3 regions of the Pseudoduganella sp. R-32 genome follow, and region 3 is predicted to be linked to each of the others. Evidence: predicted binding sites of a transcription regulator. Region 3 holds the regulator's gene; each other region holds the start of a gene.

Region 1 (5,439 bases), 1.4 Mb from region 3:
TCGCTCGGCCACAGGTCCTTCAGGGTGACCGGCTTGCCGGCGGCATCGTGGCCCAGCACATCCTTCTCGATGTCGAAACGGATGGTGCCGGCGATGGCGTAGGCCACCACCAGCGGCGGCGATGCCAGGAAGGCCTGCTTGGCGTACGGGTGGATGCGGCCGTCGAAGTTGCGATTGCCAGACAGGACTGCGGTGGCGTACAGGTCGCGCTCCACCACTTCCTTCTGGATCACCGGGTCGAGCGCGCCTGACATGCCGTTGCAGGACGTGCAGGCGTACGCCACGACGCCGAAGCCCAGCTTTTCCAGCTCAGGCATCAGGCCTGCTTCCTCCAGGTACAGCGTCACGGCTTTCGAGCCTGGCGCCAGCGAAGACTTGACCCACGGCTTGCGCAGCAGCCCGGCCTTGTTCGCGTTGCGGGCCAGCAGGCCTGCCGCGATCATATTGCGCGGGTTGTTGGTGTTGGTGCAGCTGGTGATGGCAGCGATGATCACGGCGCCGTCAGGCATCTTGCCTGGCTCGTTTTCCACCACGCCCGATATCCCGCGCGCTGCCAATTCGGAGGTTGGGACGCGCTTGTGCGGGTTCGACGGGCCGGCGATATTGCGCACCACGGTCGACAGGTCGAACTTCAGCACGCGTTCGTATTCCACCTTGGCCAGGTCGTCCGACCACAGGCCGGTGTGCCTCGCGTAGGTTTCAACCAGCGCCACCAGGTCGTCGTCGCGGCCGGTCAGCTTCAGGTATTTGATGGTCTGCGCATCGATCGAGAACATCGCGGCAGTGGCGCCGAATTCCGGCGCCATGTTCGAGATCGTGGCGCGGTCGCCCAGGGTCAGTGCGGCGGCGCCTTCGCCGTAGAACTCCAGGTAGGCCGAGACCACTTTCTCCTTGCGCAGGAACTCGGTCAGCGCCAGCACGATGTCGGTCGCGGTAATGCCGGGCTGTGGCTTGCCGCTCAGCTCAACGCCGATGATGTCCGGCAGGCGCATCCAGGAGGCGCGGCCCAGCATCACGGTTTCCGCTTCCAGGCCGCCCACGCCGATGGCGATCACGCCCAGCGCGTCGACCATCGGAGTGTGCGAGTCGGTGCCTACCAGGGTGTCCGGATAGGCCACGCCATCGCTCGCTTGAATGACCGGCGACATGCGTTCCAGGTTGATCTGGTGCAGGATGCCGTTGCCCGGCGGAATCACGTCGACGTTTTGGAACGCCTTCTTGGTCCAGTTGATGAAGTCGAAACGGTCTTCGTTGCGGCGGTCTTCAATGGCGCGGTTCTTGTTGAAGGCGTCCGGATCGAAACCGCCGCATTCCACGGCCAGCGAGTGGTCGACCACCAGCTGGGTCGGCACCACCGGATTGACCAGGGCAGGATCGCCGCCCTGCTCTGCGATGGCATCGCGCAGGCCGGCCAGGTCGACCAGCGCGGTCTGGCCCAGGATGTCGTGGCACACCACGCGGGCCGGGAACCATGGGAAGTCCAGGTCGCGCTTGCGTTCGATCAGCTGCGACAGCGACGCGGTCAGCGTGGCCGGATCGCAGCGGCGTACCAGGTTCTCCGCCAGCACGCGCGAGGTGTACGGCAGCGTGGCGTAGGCGCCCGGCTTGATCGCATCGACCGCTTCGCGCGCGTCGAAATAATCCAGCTTGGTGCCAGGGAGTTGCTTACGGTATTGGGAGTTCATGATTACTTGCGATCCTTGATCGGTACGAAGGCCAGGTCTTCAGGGCCGACGTAATTGGCGCTTGGACGAATGATCTTGTTGTCGATGCGCTGCTCGATGATGTGCGCCGACCAGCCGGAGGTGCGCGAAATCACGAACAGCGGGGTGAACATGGCGGTCGGAACGCCCATCATGTGGTACGACACGGCGGAGAACCAGTCCAGGTTAGGGAACATCTTCTTGACTTCCCACATCACCGACTCCAGGCGTTCGGCGATGTCGAACATCTTCATCGAGCCGGCTTCCTGCGACAGGGAACGCGCCACTTCCTTGATCACCACGTTGCGCGGGTCGGACACGGTGTACACGGGATGGCCGAAGCCGATCACCACTTCCTTGTTGGCGACGCGGTTGCGGATGTCGGCTTCCGCTTCGTCCGCGTTTTCGTAGCGCTGCTGGATGTCCAGCGCCACTTCGTTGGCGCCGCCGTGCTTGGGACCGCGCAGCGCGCCGATCGCGCCGGTGATGGCGGAATGGATGTCGGAACCGGTGCCGGCGATCACGCGGCTGGTGAAAGTGGAGGCATTGAACTCGTGCTCCGCGTACAGGATCAGCGAGGTATGCATTGCACGCACCCACGATTCGGACGGCTTTTCGCCGTGCAGCAGGTGCAGGAAGTGGCCGCCAATGGTTTCATCGTCGGTTTCCACATCGATGCGCTTGCCGTTATGGCTGTAGTGGTACCAATACAGCAGCATGGAACCGAAGGAAGCCATCAGGCGGTCGGCGATGTCGCGCGCGCCGGCGATATTGTGGTCGTCCTTCTCAGGCAGGCAGCAGCCCAGCACGGAAACGCCGGTACGCATCACGTCCATCGGGTGAGCCGATGCAGGCAGCGCTTCCAGCGCCGACTTCACGCCTTGCGGCAGGCCGCGCAGGGATTTCAGCTTGGATTTGTAGCCTTTCAGTTCGGCCATGTTCGGCAGCTTGCCGTGCACCAGCAGGTAGGCGATCTCTTCGAATTCGCAGGTGGTGGCCACGTCCAGGATGTCGTAGCCGCGATAGTGCAGGTCGTTGCCGGTCTTGCCTACGGAGCACAGGGCGGTATTGCCGGCTGCGACGCCGGACAGGGCGACGGATTTCTTAGGCTTGAAGGTTGGGGCTTGCTCGGTCATTTTGGTCTCTCCTCGGATCGTCGAATTATTTTTTGGCGGCTGCAAACAGGGCGTCCAGCTTCTGTTCGAAATCGTGATAGTTGATGCGCTCGTACAATTCGGCGCGGGTCTGCATGGTGTCGACCACGTTCTGCTGGGTGCCGTCGCGGCGGATCGCGGTGTACACATTCTCCGCAGCCTTGTTCATGGCGCGGAAGGCGGACAGCGGGTACAGCACCAGGCCCACGTCGGCGGATTTCAGTTCTTCCACGGTGAACAGAGGGGTGGAGCCGAATTCGGTGATATTCGCCAGCACCGGGACTTTTACCGCTGCGGCGAATTGCTTGTACATATCCAGCGAAATCATCGCTTCAGGGAAGATCATGTCGGCGCCGGCTTCCACGCAGGCCACTGCGCGGTCGATTGCGGCGTCCAGTCCTTCCACGGCCAGCGCATCGGTACGGGCCATGATCACGAAGTTTTCGTCGGTACGCGCGTCCACGGCAGCCTTGATGCGGTCGATCATCTCGCCCTTGGACACGATTTCCTTTCCGGGGCGGTGGCCGCAACGCTTGGCGCCCACCTGGTCTTCGATATGCATGGCGGCGGCGCCGAACTTGATCATCGACTTCACGGTGCGCGCCACGTTGAAGGCGGAGGCGCCGAAACCGGTGTCCACGTCCACCAGCAGCGGCAGGTCGCACACGTCGGTGATGCGGCGCACGTCGGTCAGCACGTCGTCCAGGTTGGAGATGCCCAGGTCCGGCAGGCCGAGGGAGCCGGCAGCCACGCCGCCGCCCGACAGGTAGATCGCCTTGAAGCCGGCGCGCTTGGCCAGCAGGGCGTGGTTGGCGTTGATCGCGCCCACCACCTGCAGCGGGGATTCTTCTTGCACGGCCTTGCGGAAGGCGGCGCCTGCGGAATATTGGCTCATGATGTCCTTTCTGTTTGAGGAATGTTTGCCGTCCATAGTGCAAGTGGCATGCCAGCCGTGGCTTCCCAGCAAAATCAAGCACTTGCAACGCGGGCGCCAGAGTATAATGTTTCATGTTGAAACACGTGAAACGTTTCAGGTGAAACATGCGACATTCCACTCCCCTGCCCTTCGACCCGGCCGACAAGCCGGTGATCTGGACGGTTTCCGTCTCGCGCCTGTCGGAGCTGTTCCGCGACATCACGCTGGAATATGACGCCCTGGCCGATATCGAACCGATCAACCTTGGCTTCGACGAGGCTGCGCGCCATATCCGTGAACGCCTGGCGACGGAGCGCTGCGATGCCGTCATTGCGGCCGGCTCGAATGCGGCCTACCTGAAGGGACGCCTGTCGGTACCCGTGGTGATCGCCAAGGCCAGCGGCTTCGATTTCATGCAAGCCCTTGCCCGCGCCCGCAAGGTTTCCGGCCGCATCGGCGTGATCACCTACCAGGAAGACATGCCGGCGCTGGCGGAATTCGCCGCCACCTTCGGCGTGCCGATCGAGCAGCGCACCTATGCCACCGAGGAAGATGCACGCGCCCAGATCAATGACCTGAAGGCCTCCGGCATCAAGGCCATCGTCGGCGCCGGCCTGATCACCGACCTGGCCGAAGAAGCCGGCCTGACCGGCGTTTTTGTCTATTCCGCCGCATCGATCCGCCAGGCCTTCGACGACGCACTTGAACTGGCGCGCCTGGCGCAGCTGGAATCCAACCGTAGCAGGCGCCACGTGGTGGCCGACACCTTGCGCGCCAAGCATGGACTGGCCGACCTGCGCGGCGAGTCCGAGGCGATGGAGCGCGTACGCCAGGCGGTCGTGCTGTACGCGAAGTCGCCTGCCACGGTGCTGATCCAGGGTGAAACCGGCTGCGGCAAGGAACTGGTGGCGCAAGCCATCCACCGCGAATCCCCGCGCACGCTGGGCGGCGCCAACCGTCCCTTTGTCGCGGTGAACTGTGGCGCGATCGCCGAATCGCTGCTGGAGTCGGAACTGTTCGGCCATGAGGAAGGCGCCTTTACCGGTGCCCGGCGCGGCGGCCACGCCGGCCTGTTCGAAGCAGCCAACCGCGGCACCCTGTTCCTCGACGAAATCGGCGAAATGCCGCTTGCACTGCAGACCCGGCTCCTGCGCGTGCTGGAAGAACGCGAAGTGGTGCGGGTCGGCGGCACGCGGCCGATTCCGGTCAATGTACGCATTATCAGCGCCACCCATTGCGACCTTGAAGCGAGGGTGCGCGAGGGCCGCTTCCGCCCCGACCTGTTCTACCGCCTGGCCGTGCTGCGCCTGTCGCTGCCGCCGCTGCGCGAGCGCCCGACCGACATCCTGCCGCTGGCCGAATGGTCGTTGCGTACCGCCCTGGCCAGCCTGGGCGCGCGCGCCCATCCGAACCTGCCGGCCGAACTGGCCGCCTGCGCGCCCCTGCTGCTGCGCTATGAATGGCCCGGCAATGTACGCGAACTGCGCAACCTGACCGAACGCCTCGCCCTGTTCCTCGCCGCCGAACCGCTGCAGGCCCTGACGCCCAGCTTCGTTGCAGGCGTCGCGCCCGAACTGCATTCCTTGCCGCAGGCGGCAACGCAACTGCCTGCGCCCCATGCATCCGCCCCCGCGCCGAACAGCGTCACCGAAGTATTGGCCCGCTT
Region 2 (5,439 bases), 1.5 Mb from region 3:
CTCAATTGAACACTCCACCTTGGCTGGCAATCGCTATCGGCGAATTGGGGATCGCAGCATACCCCGTCGGTTCGAGCAACCCGCGAATCAATTCATACCACGCAGGCACCAATATCGAAGGTTACGATGACAAAGTGTCCTGGTGTTCATCGTTCGTCAATTGGTCGTTTGCACAAGCGGGCATTGCCGGTACGGCGTCTGCTCTCGCCAGATCGTGGCTTGAGTGGGGTGAGGAAATTGAACGTCCGGTACCTGGTTGCGTTGCAGTTCTTTGGCGAGATGATCCGGCCAGCTGGAAAGGACACGTAGGCTTCTATTTGAGGGAAGACCAAGAATTCGTTTACCTCCTCGGAGGTAATCAGCTTGGACAGGTACGGGAACACTTCTATCCAAAGTCCATGGTTCTCGCCTACAGGTGGCCCAGTGGCCTCCAATAATATGTCCCATCAAGCCACGCTCACCTATGACAAACAACTCCTCCGTCGAGCAGTGCTGGCGTTCTGGCGCCGGTCAGTCGGCATAAGCCTTCCTTTGGCACTATCATTCGCCACCATTGCCTTCGTGTGGCTGCTCGTTGAAGGTGAATCGTCCTGGTTCATTGGCGCCCTTGGCGCCGCTCTGGCGTTTGCCTTTGCCATTGTTCTGGCAATCTATGTGGTCCACTATCGCAGCGTGATGGCAAAGCTGCATGACATGGGAAGGCCGCAAGCGGTCTTCACTGCCGACGCATCGACGTTTTCAGTTTCGTCGGGCATTGGAAGCTCCACCATGCAGTGGTCATCGGTTGTCGAAATATGGTGTTTTCCCGGCTTCTGGCTTCTGTTGTTTTCCAAGGCGCAGTTCATCACAATGCCTCTTGAAACGGTCTCGCCGGAAATGCAGGTATTCGTGCTGAGGGCTGTTCAAGCTTCAGGGGGCAAAGTGATTGGCTTCACGGCCAAATTCGAGAATGTAGCCTGACGCTTCAGGCACGTATCTGTATCGAGGACCACATGCACGAATGGATTACTCTCACCAAGGTATTCGGAAGTTCCCTGCGCAATCCGACAATAGCGGAAATGGAAACCGCGCTTGACGAGCTCTTTGAGAAAGCCGACGCCGACCACCCCGATGCCTGGATTGAATGCGGGTCGGCGTCTGGCCCGCTTTATAGCATCTCGATCTTTTCGAATGGCTATGCGCTCTACACAAAGTATTCAGACTCGGATATGTCGGAAGTACTGGAATCAACGAGGCTCTCGCCAGTTGATCGCGAAGGCGCACTTGTCTTATGGTCCAACCTGACTCAAGGCCGGACACCATGAGGCATGACGCTGACATTAATGCTTCCCTGTCATGCGAAAGTTAATGCTCGATAGGCGTGTCTTGCAGCCCCCGGGTTATGCGGAACGCTCTTGCTTGCTTGTCTGGTACCGCTTGCCTTGGCTTAAGCACTGCTACGTCCTGTGGTTGCAGCCGCTGCGCTGCGGGCGATGACACCTTCGTGGCGTGGAGTGTTGAATGGTCGCGACAGAATGACTTGTATTTCCGCGAGGCAACGTGGTCTGACCGCATCACATTTGGCCTGATTGATTGAAATATTGGTCAGGCCAATATAAGATCGGCAGTGCCGATCAGGCACGCCTATTCAGCCCCACCGGAGCACACGATGAGAAAAACCATAATGGAGACATTGGTGGCTGCCGTACTCGCCACCGGAATTGCGCACGCAGCACCGTTACCTTTGCAGGATGCCGTCATCACCGCCACCTACAACGGCTCGCCCGACACCATCCTCGGCCTTGACCACCTGTTCCAACCCGAACCGGGCGCCAACACCACCGCCCTTGATCCAACCGGCACCGGCGTCGAATTCCTCAGCGCCGATGCCATGTTCGGCTTCGACTTCGACGCCAGCGGCCTGTTGACCGTGATCGCAAATAACGCGGTCACGCCGGGTACATACCAGTTCCACTTTGACTTCGGCAGCACCCTGGCTGCACCGTTGACCGCCTTCAAACTGCTTGACGCCAGCGGCATCGGCGGCTTGCCCATCCTGTCGCTGGGCGCCAACGGCAACTCGATCGACATCGACCTGAGCGGCACCACCTGGACCGAATTTGCCAGCATCACGGCCCAGCTGGATGCCACCGCCGTGCCGGAACCGGGCAGCGCTGCACTGATGCTGGGCGGCCTTGCCGCGCTGGCGGCAGGCCGCCGCCGCACACGACGCAGCTGACACTGTCCCCCTTTCCCCCAAGGAGAATCTTATGGAACTCAAAGGTTTCAGGATCGCGCTCGCCCTGCTTGCAGCGTTATGCCTGCCCGCGCAGGCGGCCGACGATCCGGCGCGCGTCGCCGCCCCGGCCGACGGCTGGGCAAGCCAAGCTGGCGGAACCGCCGGCGGCTCAGCCGCCATCGCTTCGCAAATCTACAGCGTGAGCAATCGCGCCCAGTTGGTCAACGCCATCAATAACGGCGGCATCAATCCCAAGATCATCAAGATCACCGGCACGATCGACATGACTGAAGGCGTGCCTTACGCGAACACGGGCGACCAGGCCATTCGCGGCGCGATCCGCTTGAAAAGCAATACGACCCTGGTCGGTGCTGGAGCCGGCGCAGGCATCGTCAACGGCCATATCCAGCTTGTCGGCGTCTCGCAAATCATCATCCGCAACCTGAAGATCGTTGCGCCCTGCGACGTGGGGCCGGTGTGGGACCCGAACGACGGCGCCAATGGTGCATGGAATTCGGCCTATGACGCGATCGGCGTTTCAGGCTCCGACCACGTCTGGATCGACCACAATACATTCACTGACGCTCCGATGACGGACAACCTGCTGCCGATCGAAAACGGCCAGCTGAAACAATGCCACGATGGGGCGCTCGACATCACCAACGCATCCGACTACGTGACAGTGTCGTACAACGTGTTCGGCGAGCACCACAAGAACAACCTGATCGGTTCGGGCGACGGCGCCACAGCCGACGAAGGCAAGCTGCGCGTCACTTTCAGCAACAATGTCTTCCGCAACGTGTCCAGCCGCGCACCGCGCGTGCGTTACGGCCAGGTCCACCTGTTTAACAACTATTTCACCGGCAGCCGAGATGCCGCGGTGTATGCGAACCTGTACAGCATCGGCGCCGGCTACAACTCCAGGATCCTGTCGCAATCGAACGTGTTCGACATCACCGGAGCCCAGGGCTGCAGCAATATCGTGGTCAATCCGGGCGGCGCCGCCACCGGCGCCTTCAAGGACAGTGGCTCGCTGCTGAACGGCACCCTGCTTGGAGGATGCACCATCAACAATAACGTGACGTGGACGCCGCCATATACCTACAGCGTGCGCCCTACCTCCCTGGTGAAGGCCAACGCGCTGGCGCAGGCCGGCGCCGGCAAGCTGTCCATCAGCATCAGCGGCACGGGCGACACCAGCGGCACGCCGATCCTTACCCTGAGCTGCCCGCCGAGCGGCCTGTATTTCTGCGACGACTTCCAGTCCGGCACCTCCGCCAACTGGGATTTGCTGCCCGTGGCCGGCGCGAACGGCAGTTTCAGCGTCAAGGCGGAAGCGGTCGGCGCGACGAATATGCTGATGCAGTACACCGCCGCCACGACCGGCGGCGTGCTGGCCCTGCTAAAGCCAGCCGCCATGGCCAATGTGCCGAGCGGCGACTACTTTGTCGAAGCGCGCATCAAGCCGCAAACCAACAGCACCACCGGCAACAAGCAGCTCTACCTGATTACGCGCTACACCAACGCCAGCAACTGGTACGGCGCCGGCCTGAATGTCCAGAACGCCAACACCAGCACCCAGGTTGAAATCGCCAGGATGCTGAATGGCGCGCTGACCCGCCCCAAGCAAGTGCGCAAGCCAATCAATATGGATTCGGTGTTCTATACCGTGCGCTTTGAGATGATTGGCAGCACGCTGACGGTCTATCTCGATGGCGAATCGCTTGGCTCCGTGACCGATACTACCTTCAGCGCGCGCGGGCTGGTCGGCCTGTACACCGCCAACAAATCCTTCCAGATCGACGACGTGCGGATTGGCGACCCAAGCCTGAAGCCCGCGCAGCTGACGCTCAATCCCGCCACCACGAGCTACACCGCCGAAGCGGGCGACGCGCCGCTGCAATTGGCTGTTACCGCCGTCAAGCCCGATGGATCGGCCGACAGCTATAGCGCCAGTTCCAGCAACCCGGCGGTGCTGGCAGTCGGCATCAGCGGCAACACGCTGGCACTGACGCCGGTCGGCGCCGGCAACGCCACGGTGCGCGTGACCAGCGACAGCGACCCGACGCTGGTACGGTTGATCAGCGCCACCATCGGTGCGCAATTCGTGCAACCGACGCAAACCTACACCCTGGCCGACCGCGCCTCTCCCGCTGCGGCACAGGGCGAGGCCCAGGTGGACGCCAGCCTGCGCCTGGCATTCGACAGCACGCCATCACTGGGCAGCAGCGGCACCATCCGCATCTTCCGCAAGATGGACGATGCGCTGGTCGATGTGATCAAGCTGTCCGGCGAGAGCGATGAACTGGGCTACCCCGGCCAGGCGGCAGTACGCAAGGTAAATACCCATCCGATTACGATCAACGGCAACGTCGTGACAATCAAGCCGCACAACGGCAAGCTCGTTTACGCAACCGAATACTACGTTGCGATAGCGAACGGCGTATTCAATGGCGCCACGCTGGGTGGTACACCCTTCGTCGGCATCGGCAAGCTGGGTAACTGGTCCTTCACGACAAAGGCTGCGGCTCCGGCGGGCCCGGACCTGGTGGTCGGAGCCGATGCCGGCAGCGACTTCGCCACCGTCCAGGGAGCGCTGAACTTCCTGATGCAGAACGTGGACAAGGTCACGCCAGCCACGGTCACGGTCCGCAACGGCAGCTACAACGAACTGCTCTACCTGCGGGGCAAGGACAACGTCACCCTGCGCGGTGAAAGCCGCGACGGCACGGTAATCCAATACACCAACCACGACACCCTCAATCCCGGCACCGGCGCCAGCCAGGCTCCAGGCACCAGCGCCACTGCTGGGGGTGGACGTTCCGTCATGCTGGTGGAAACCTCGGACATGCTGCTGCTCGACACCCTCACCCTGCGCAACACCACCCTGCGCGCCGCCAACATCTCGGCACAGGCGGAAACGCTGTACTTCAACAACGACAACGGCCGGCTGATTGCGCGCGACGCCGCCTTCTACAGCGAACAAGACACGTTGAACCTGAAAGGCTGGTCCTGGTTCTACCGCACGCTGGTGGCGGGCAATGTCGACTTCATCTGGGGAGGCAGCCACGCAGCCCTGTTCGAAGAAAGCGAAATCCGCTCGGTCGGCGACACTACCAGCGCCAGCAGCGGCGGGTATGTCCTGCAAGCGCGCGTGCCGAATGCCAGCGACAAAGGCTACGTCTTCCTCAACAGCCGCCTGACGCACGGCCCCGGCCCTG
Region 3 (5,439 bases):
CCCGGCGGCGGTCGCGGCACCATGGTGATCCAGCCGACCCGTACCGAACCCCCAGCGACGCCGACGGAGAAGAAGTAAGCATGCAAGCAAATAACTGCGCCAGCACGCTGGTCGTGCGCGGCCTCCAGAAAACCTATGGCAAGCGACAGGTGGTGCACGACGTTTCGCTGCAAGTCGATTGCGGTGAAGTGGTCGGCCTGCTCGGTCCCAACGGTGCCGGCAAGACTACCTCTTTCTACATGATCGTCGGCCTGGTGGCTTCCGATGCAGGCACCATCGATATCGGCGGCACCGACGTGTCGAGCCTGCCGATCCACAAGCGCGCCACGCTGGGCCTGTCCTACCTGCCGCAGGAAGCTTCGGTGTTCCGCAAGCTGACGGTGGAAGAAAACATTCGTGCCGTACTGGAACTGCAGAAGGTGGACGGCAAGCCTCTGCCCAAGGCGGAAATCAAGCAGCGCCTGGAATCGCTGCTGGCCGACTTGCAAATCGAGAAGCTGCGCGAGAACCCGGCCCTGTCGCTGTCGGGTGGCGAGCGCCGCCGCGTGGAAATTGCGCGCGCCCTGGCCACCAACCCGCGCTTCGTGTTGCTCGACGAACCGTTTGCCGGCGTGGATCCGATCGCCGTGATCGAAATCCAACGTATTGTGCGTTTCCTGAAGGAGCGCAATATCGGTGTGCTGATCACCGACCATAATGTGCGTGAGACCCTCGGCATTTGCGACCGCGCCTACATCATCAACCAGGGCGCCGTGCTGGCCTCGGGCCGCCCGGACGACATCATTGCCAACGAATCCGTTCGCCGCGTCTACCTCGGCGAACACTTCCGCATGTAAACGAAGGCCATGAAACAAACACTGCAACTGCGAACCTCGCAACACCTGGCGCTGACGCCGCAGCTGCAACAATCCATCCGCCTGCTGCAGCTGTCCACGCTGGAGCTGCACCAGGAGTTGGAACAGCTGCTTGGCGACAATCCCATGCTGGAGCGCCTTGACGACCCGCTCGACCACTCGGTACGGCTGCTGGCCGATGGCGCCATCAGCCAGGGCAACGGCAATGGCACCGAAGCTCCCGCCACGCCTTCGGCTGAAGGCCCGCAAGGCGAGGGCGGCGAAGCCCCGGCCGCTGCCGGCGAAAGCGATACCTATGAAGGCGGCGACCATGAAGCCGGCAACGGCAGCGACGACGCCGACTGGAGCGCCAGCGCCGGCAGCAAATCCGCCGACGACGAAGACAGCCGCCCGCAACTGGAAGCTTCCGGCTGCACGCTGCGCGAACACCTGCTCGAGCAGATGCGCGTCACCGTGCAGGAGCCGCGCGACCGCGCGCTGATGGAACTGATCATCGATGCGCTGGACGAGAACGGCTACCTGGAAGAGCCGCTGGAAGAAATCCACGAGCGCCTGCCGCCCGAGCTGGAAATCGAACTGGACGACCTGCGCTGCAGCCTGGTGCTGCTGCAAAGCTTCGATCCGCCCGGCGTCGCCGCACGCAATGCCTCCGAATGCCTGGCGCTGCAGATCAGGCGCATGCCCGGCGTGCCGCTGGTGACGCGCCGCATGGCGCTGACCATCGTCGAGAAGCACCTGACCTGGTTCGCCCAGCGCGAGTTCACCAAGCTGAAGAAAGCGCTCGACTGCGACGATGAAGACTTGCGCGAAGCACAGTGCGTGATCCGCCAGTGCAACCCGCATCCGGGCGCCGAATTTGCGTCAGGCGAGTCAGACTACGTGGTGCCGGACGTGATCGTGAAAAAGGGCCGCGGCGGCTGGATCGTCACCCTGAACAACGACGTGGTGCCGCGCCTGCGCGTGAACGCGCTGTATGCCAACCTGCTCAAGCAAGGCAAGAGCGAGTCGCAGATGAATGGCCAGCTGCAGGAGGCCAAGTGGTTGATCAAGAATATGCGCCAGCGCTTCGACACGATCCTGCGCGTCGCGGAAGCGATAGTAGAAAGACAAAAGAACTTTTTCAGTCATGGCGCAGTGGCCATGAGACCCCTTGTGTTGCGTGAAATTGCTGATACACTGGGACTACACGAGAGCACTATTTCTCGCGTAACAACTCAAAAATATATGCTCACCCCGCATGGCATGTTTGAGTTGAAATATTTCTTTGGTAGCCACGTCGCGACCGAAGCCGGGGGGGAGGCTTCCTCGACTGCGATACGGGCACTGATCGTGCAATTGACAGGAGCAGAAGACCCGAAAAATCCTTTATCCGACAGTAAGATTGCGGACATGCTGGGTGAACAAGGCATGGTGATTGCGCGACGGACTGTTGCCAAATATCGAGAAGCGTTGAAGATCCCTCCAGTTAGCCTCCGCAAATCGTTGTAGTGCAGTGCATGGGTTCCTCTGTGCGTTTCGGCGTGCACGAACTCGAGAGCGACATCATCTTTAGGAGTGTGTATGAATCTCACCATCAGTGGACATCATGTCGAAGTGACCCCAGCCATTCGCGAGTACGTGCAGAACAAGCTGGAACGAGTCAAGCGCCATTTCGATCAAGTAATCGATATTGCTGTCATCCTGACTGTAGATAACCTCACCGAGAAAGAGAAACGCCAGAAAGCCGAAATCAACCTGCGCATGTCTGGCAAAACTGTTTACGTCGAAAGCCTGTCGCAAGACCTTTACGCCGCCATCGATACCCTGATTGATAAACTGGATCGCCAGGTCATGAAATACAAGGACCGTGTGCAGAACCACAGTCATGCGGCCATCAAGCATTTCCCGGATACGTATGAGGCACCACCCACCGCCATGTAAAGGACTGGCCGTGCAGCACACCAAAGGGCGCAATTGGCGCCCTTTTTTGCGACCAGTGTGCGTTAGAATATTTGCATGAGCGAACACGTACACACCCAACTCTCCAACGGTACCGGCTTCATCACGCTGGACCGCCCCAAGACCCTCAATTCACTGTCCCTCGACATGGTGCGCGCGATGACGCAGGCGCTGCTGGCATGGCGCGACGATGCGTCGGTGGCGGCGGTCGTGGTGCGCAGCAGCAGCGAACGCGCGCTGTGCGCAGGCGGCGATATCCGCTTCTTCCACGACGTCGGCCGCGGCAATACGCAAGGCGGCAGCGCGCTGCTGGAGGACTTCTTCACCGAAGAATATGCGCTGAACCATTTAATCCATTTCTACCCCAAGCCTTATGTGGCGCTGATGGATGGCGTGGTGATGGGCGGCGGCATGGGCATCGCGCAGGGCGGGCCGGAGTGCGGCGTGCGCATCGTCACGGGCCGTACCAGGATGGCGATGCCCGAGGTGAACATCGGCCTGTTTCCCGACGTGGGCGGCAGTCACTTCCTGTCGCATGCGCCGGGCCAGCTTGGCATGTGGCTCGGCCTCACCGGGCTGACGGTCGGCGCCGCGGATGCGCTCTACCTCGACCTGGCTGACTACTTCGTGCCGGAAACTGAACTGGCCGGACTGGCCAAGCTGTTCGAGTCGACGCCCGGCAAATCGTTGCGCGATGCTGTCGCGGTCTTTGCCGGCCCGCACAACGCCTTCGCCGGCGACAGCGAACTGGAAGCGCAGCGTGCCCTGATCGATCAGCATTTCTCGGCGGGCTCGGTACCCGCCATCATGGATTCGCTGCGAGGCGACAGCACGCCTTTCGCGCAGAAATCGCTGAAGGCAATGGAATTGCGCTCGCCGCTGATGATGAGCGTGACCCACGAGCTGCTGAAGCGCGGCGCGTCGCTGGGCGTGTCCGACTGCTTGCGCATGGAGCGCAACCTGGTGCGCCGCAACTTCGAACACGGCGAGATTTTCGAGGGCGTACGCGCCCTGGTGATCGACAAGGACAACCAGCCGCAGTGGAATCCCGCAACGCTGGCCGAAGTGACGCCCGCCATGGTGGAGCGCTTCTTCGAACCATGCTGGCCGGCCTGGGCGCACCCCTTGCGCCACCTCGCATGAGGGATCTGGACCGGATCGACCGGGGCATCCTGAATATCCTGCAAGAAGATGCCAGCACGCCGTTGCGCGAGATCGCGGAGCGCTTGCATTCGTCGGTCGCGACCTGCCAGCGCCGCATCGAAAGGCTGCGCAACGACGGCGTGCTGGTCAAGGCTGTCGCGCTGGTTGACCGCGCGCTTGCCGGGCGGCCCCTGACGGTATTCGTGTCGGTCGAACTGGAGAAGCAGAATACCGACATCCTCAAGCAGTTCGAGCACCGCATGCGTTCCGAGCCCGAGGTGATGTCCTGCTACGAAGTGGCCGGCGAGTTCGACTTCCACCTGATCGTCACGGTGGAGTCGATGGAAGAGTACAGCGCCTTCACACGGCGCGTTTTCACCTCGCACCACAACGTCATCAACGTCAAGAGCCTGTTCGCGATGAACTGCTCCAAGTTCGAGACCAAGCTGACGCTGTAGTCACGGCTCGCAGCTGTAGCGCAAGCTGTCGTCCAGCGCGAGCGGCAGCACCAGCGTATGGAACTTGCGGGCGTTGGCATCGGCGCACAGCTTGGCGCGCGCTGCGGGATCGCTGCTGTATGGCGCAGCATACTCCGCATTGAATACCGGCTTGCCGCTGGCGATGAAAGCCTGGTAGCCCTCGCATTCGGCGAACTCATGGCATTGTTCGTTGACGGCGAAATCGAAATCGCCTACCAGGTCCTTCAACTGATCCGTATCGTTTTTCAATGCAATGGACATTCCCCGGTGGTGCGCTTCGCTTGCCAGGAATCGGTTGTAATCGAGCTGCGTGGCGGCGGTAAGGGCGAAGCCGCTGTTGTTCGCATAGCCGTCCACGTTGTCTGCTTCAACGCCATTGCATCCCTTGGAGACTGCCAGGTCCAACCGCGCAAGCATGATCTTCCGCACAGTTGCCGAGCGCGTGTCGAGCCATCGCTCCCCTGCCCAACCTTGCAGGTCCTTGCCCATGTCGGCTGGCGCAAAGCCGGAAAAGTCGGGACGCCAGTTTTCGGAGCTGCCGGCTGAAAAATAGCAGACCACTTTCTTGCCGCTCGCCTTCAATGCCTGGACGGTAGCAGGCGCTGTATCGAACAGATCGATGTCGTACACGGTTGCCGGATAGGCGGTATTGACCGTCCCTTTCAACTGCCACTGCCAGGTATCGCCCAACGCAGGTTTCCAGTAGGCGGCTGGTGCGCTTGCAGGCGGCGGCGTATCCGAACTGCTTCCGCCGCCGCATCCGCTCATCGTCGCCAGCGCCAGGCAGAAGATACTGATCGGAAGCAGCCGCCGGGTGTGTTGTCGCATCAATTCATCCTTGAAAATATTGGCCGGCAATAGTTTCACGGACGGCTTACGGCATGCTTACTCCCTGGCGCTCATGTGCTTAGGTCAGTGTCGTCCCAGTCATCTCCTGGCGCCAATGCCCAGGTGAACGAATGGCGGCGCTCATGAACGGCTCCGCCGTGCGCTATCGGATCGAAGTCTTTGGGCACGGTCATGCT

The links. The regulator sigma-54, encoded in region 3, starts transcription at its own class of promoters, with help from an activator protein. The targets are predictions, from matches to a motif close to TGGCANGNAANCTGCTTT.
Region 1: a site for sigma-54 is predicted at 3,789-3,806, ahead of prpB (methylisocitrate lyase). Genes of this name have one in related genera too.
Region 2: a site for sigma-54 is predicted at 1,423-1,440, ahead of ACN9MU_RS11785 (PEP-CTERM sorting domain-containing protein). Genes of this name have one in related genera too.

Annotation. Positions count from the first base shown of each region.
Region 1 is NZ_CP183987.1:2,441,670-2,447,108, reverse strand. Features, by position in the region: gene acnD (Fe/S-dependent 2-methylisocitrate dehydratase AcnD) at 1-1,685, opposite strand, end outside; gene prpC (bifunctional 2-methylcitrate synthase/citrate synthase) at 1,688-2,839, opposite strand; gene prpB (methylisocitrate lyase) at 2,865-3,752, opposite strand; gene prpR (propionate catabolism operon regulatory protein PrpR) at 3,899-5,439, shown strand, end outside.
Region 2 is NZ_CP183987.1:2,576,302-2,581,740, reverse strand. Features, by position in the region: gene ACN9MU_RS11800 (TIGR02594 family protein) at 1-437, shown strand, start outside; gene ACN9MU_RS11795 (YcxB family protein) at 424-960, shown strand; gene ACN9MU_RS11790 (hypothetical protein) at 993-1,304, shown strand; gene ACN9MU_RS11785 (PEP-CTERM sorting domain-containing protein) at 1,649-2,218, shown strand; gene ACN9MU_RS11780 (pectinesterase family protein) at 2,250-5,439, shown strand, end outside.
Region 3 is NZ_CP183987.1:1,026,477-1,031,915, forward strand. Features, by position in the region: gene lptA (lipopolysaccharide transport periplasmic protein LptA) at 1-78, shown strand, start outside; gene lptB (LPS export ABC transporter ATP-binding protein) at 81-836, shown strand; gene ACN9MU_RS04805 (RNA polymerase factor sigma-54) at 846-2,342, shown strand; gene hpf (ribosome hibernation-promoting factor, HPF/YfiA family) at 2,415-2,774, shown strand; gene ACN9MU_RS04815 (enoyl-CoA hydratase/isomerase family protein) at 2,850-3,935, shown strand; gene ACN9MU_RS04820 (Lrp/AsnC family transcriptional regulator) at 3,932-4,393, shown strand; gene ACN9MU_RS04825 (endo alpha-1,4 polygalactosaminidase) at 4,394-5,242, opposite strand; gene ACN9MU_RS04830 (DUF4272 domain-containing protein) at 5,314-5,439, opposite strand, start outside.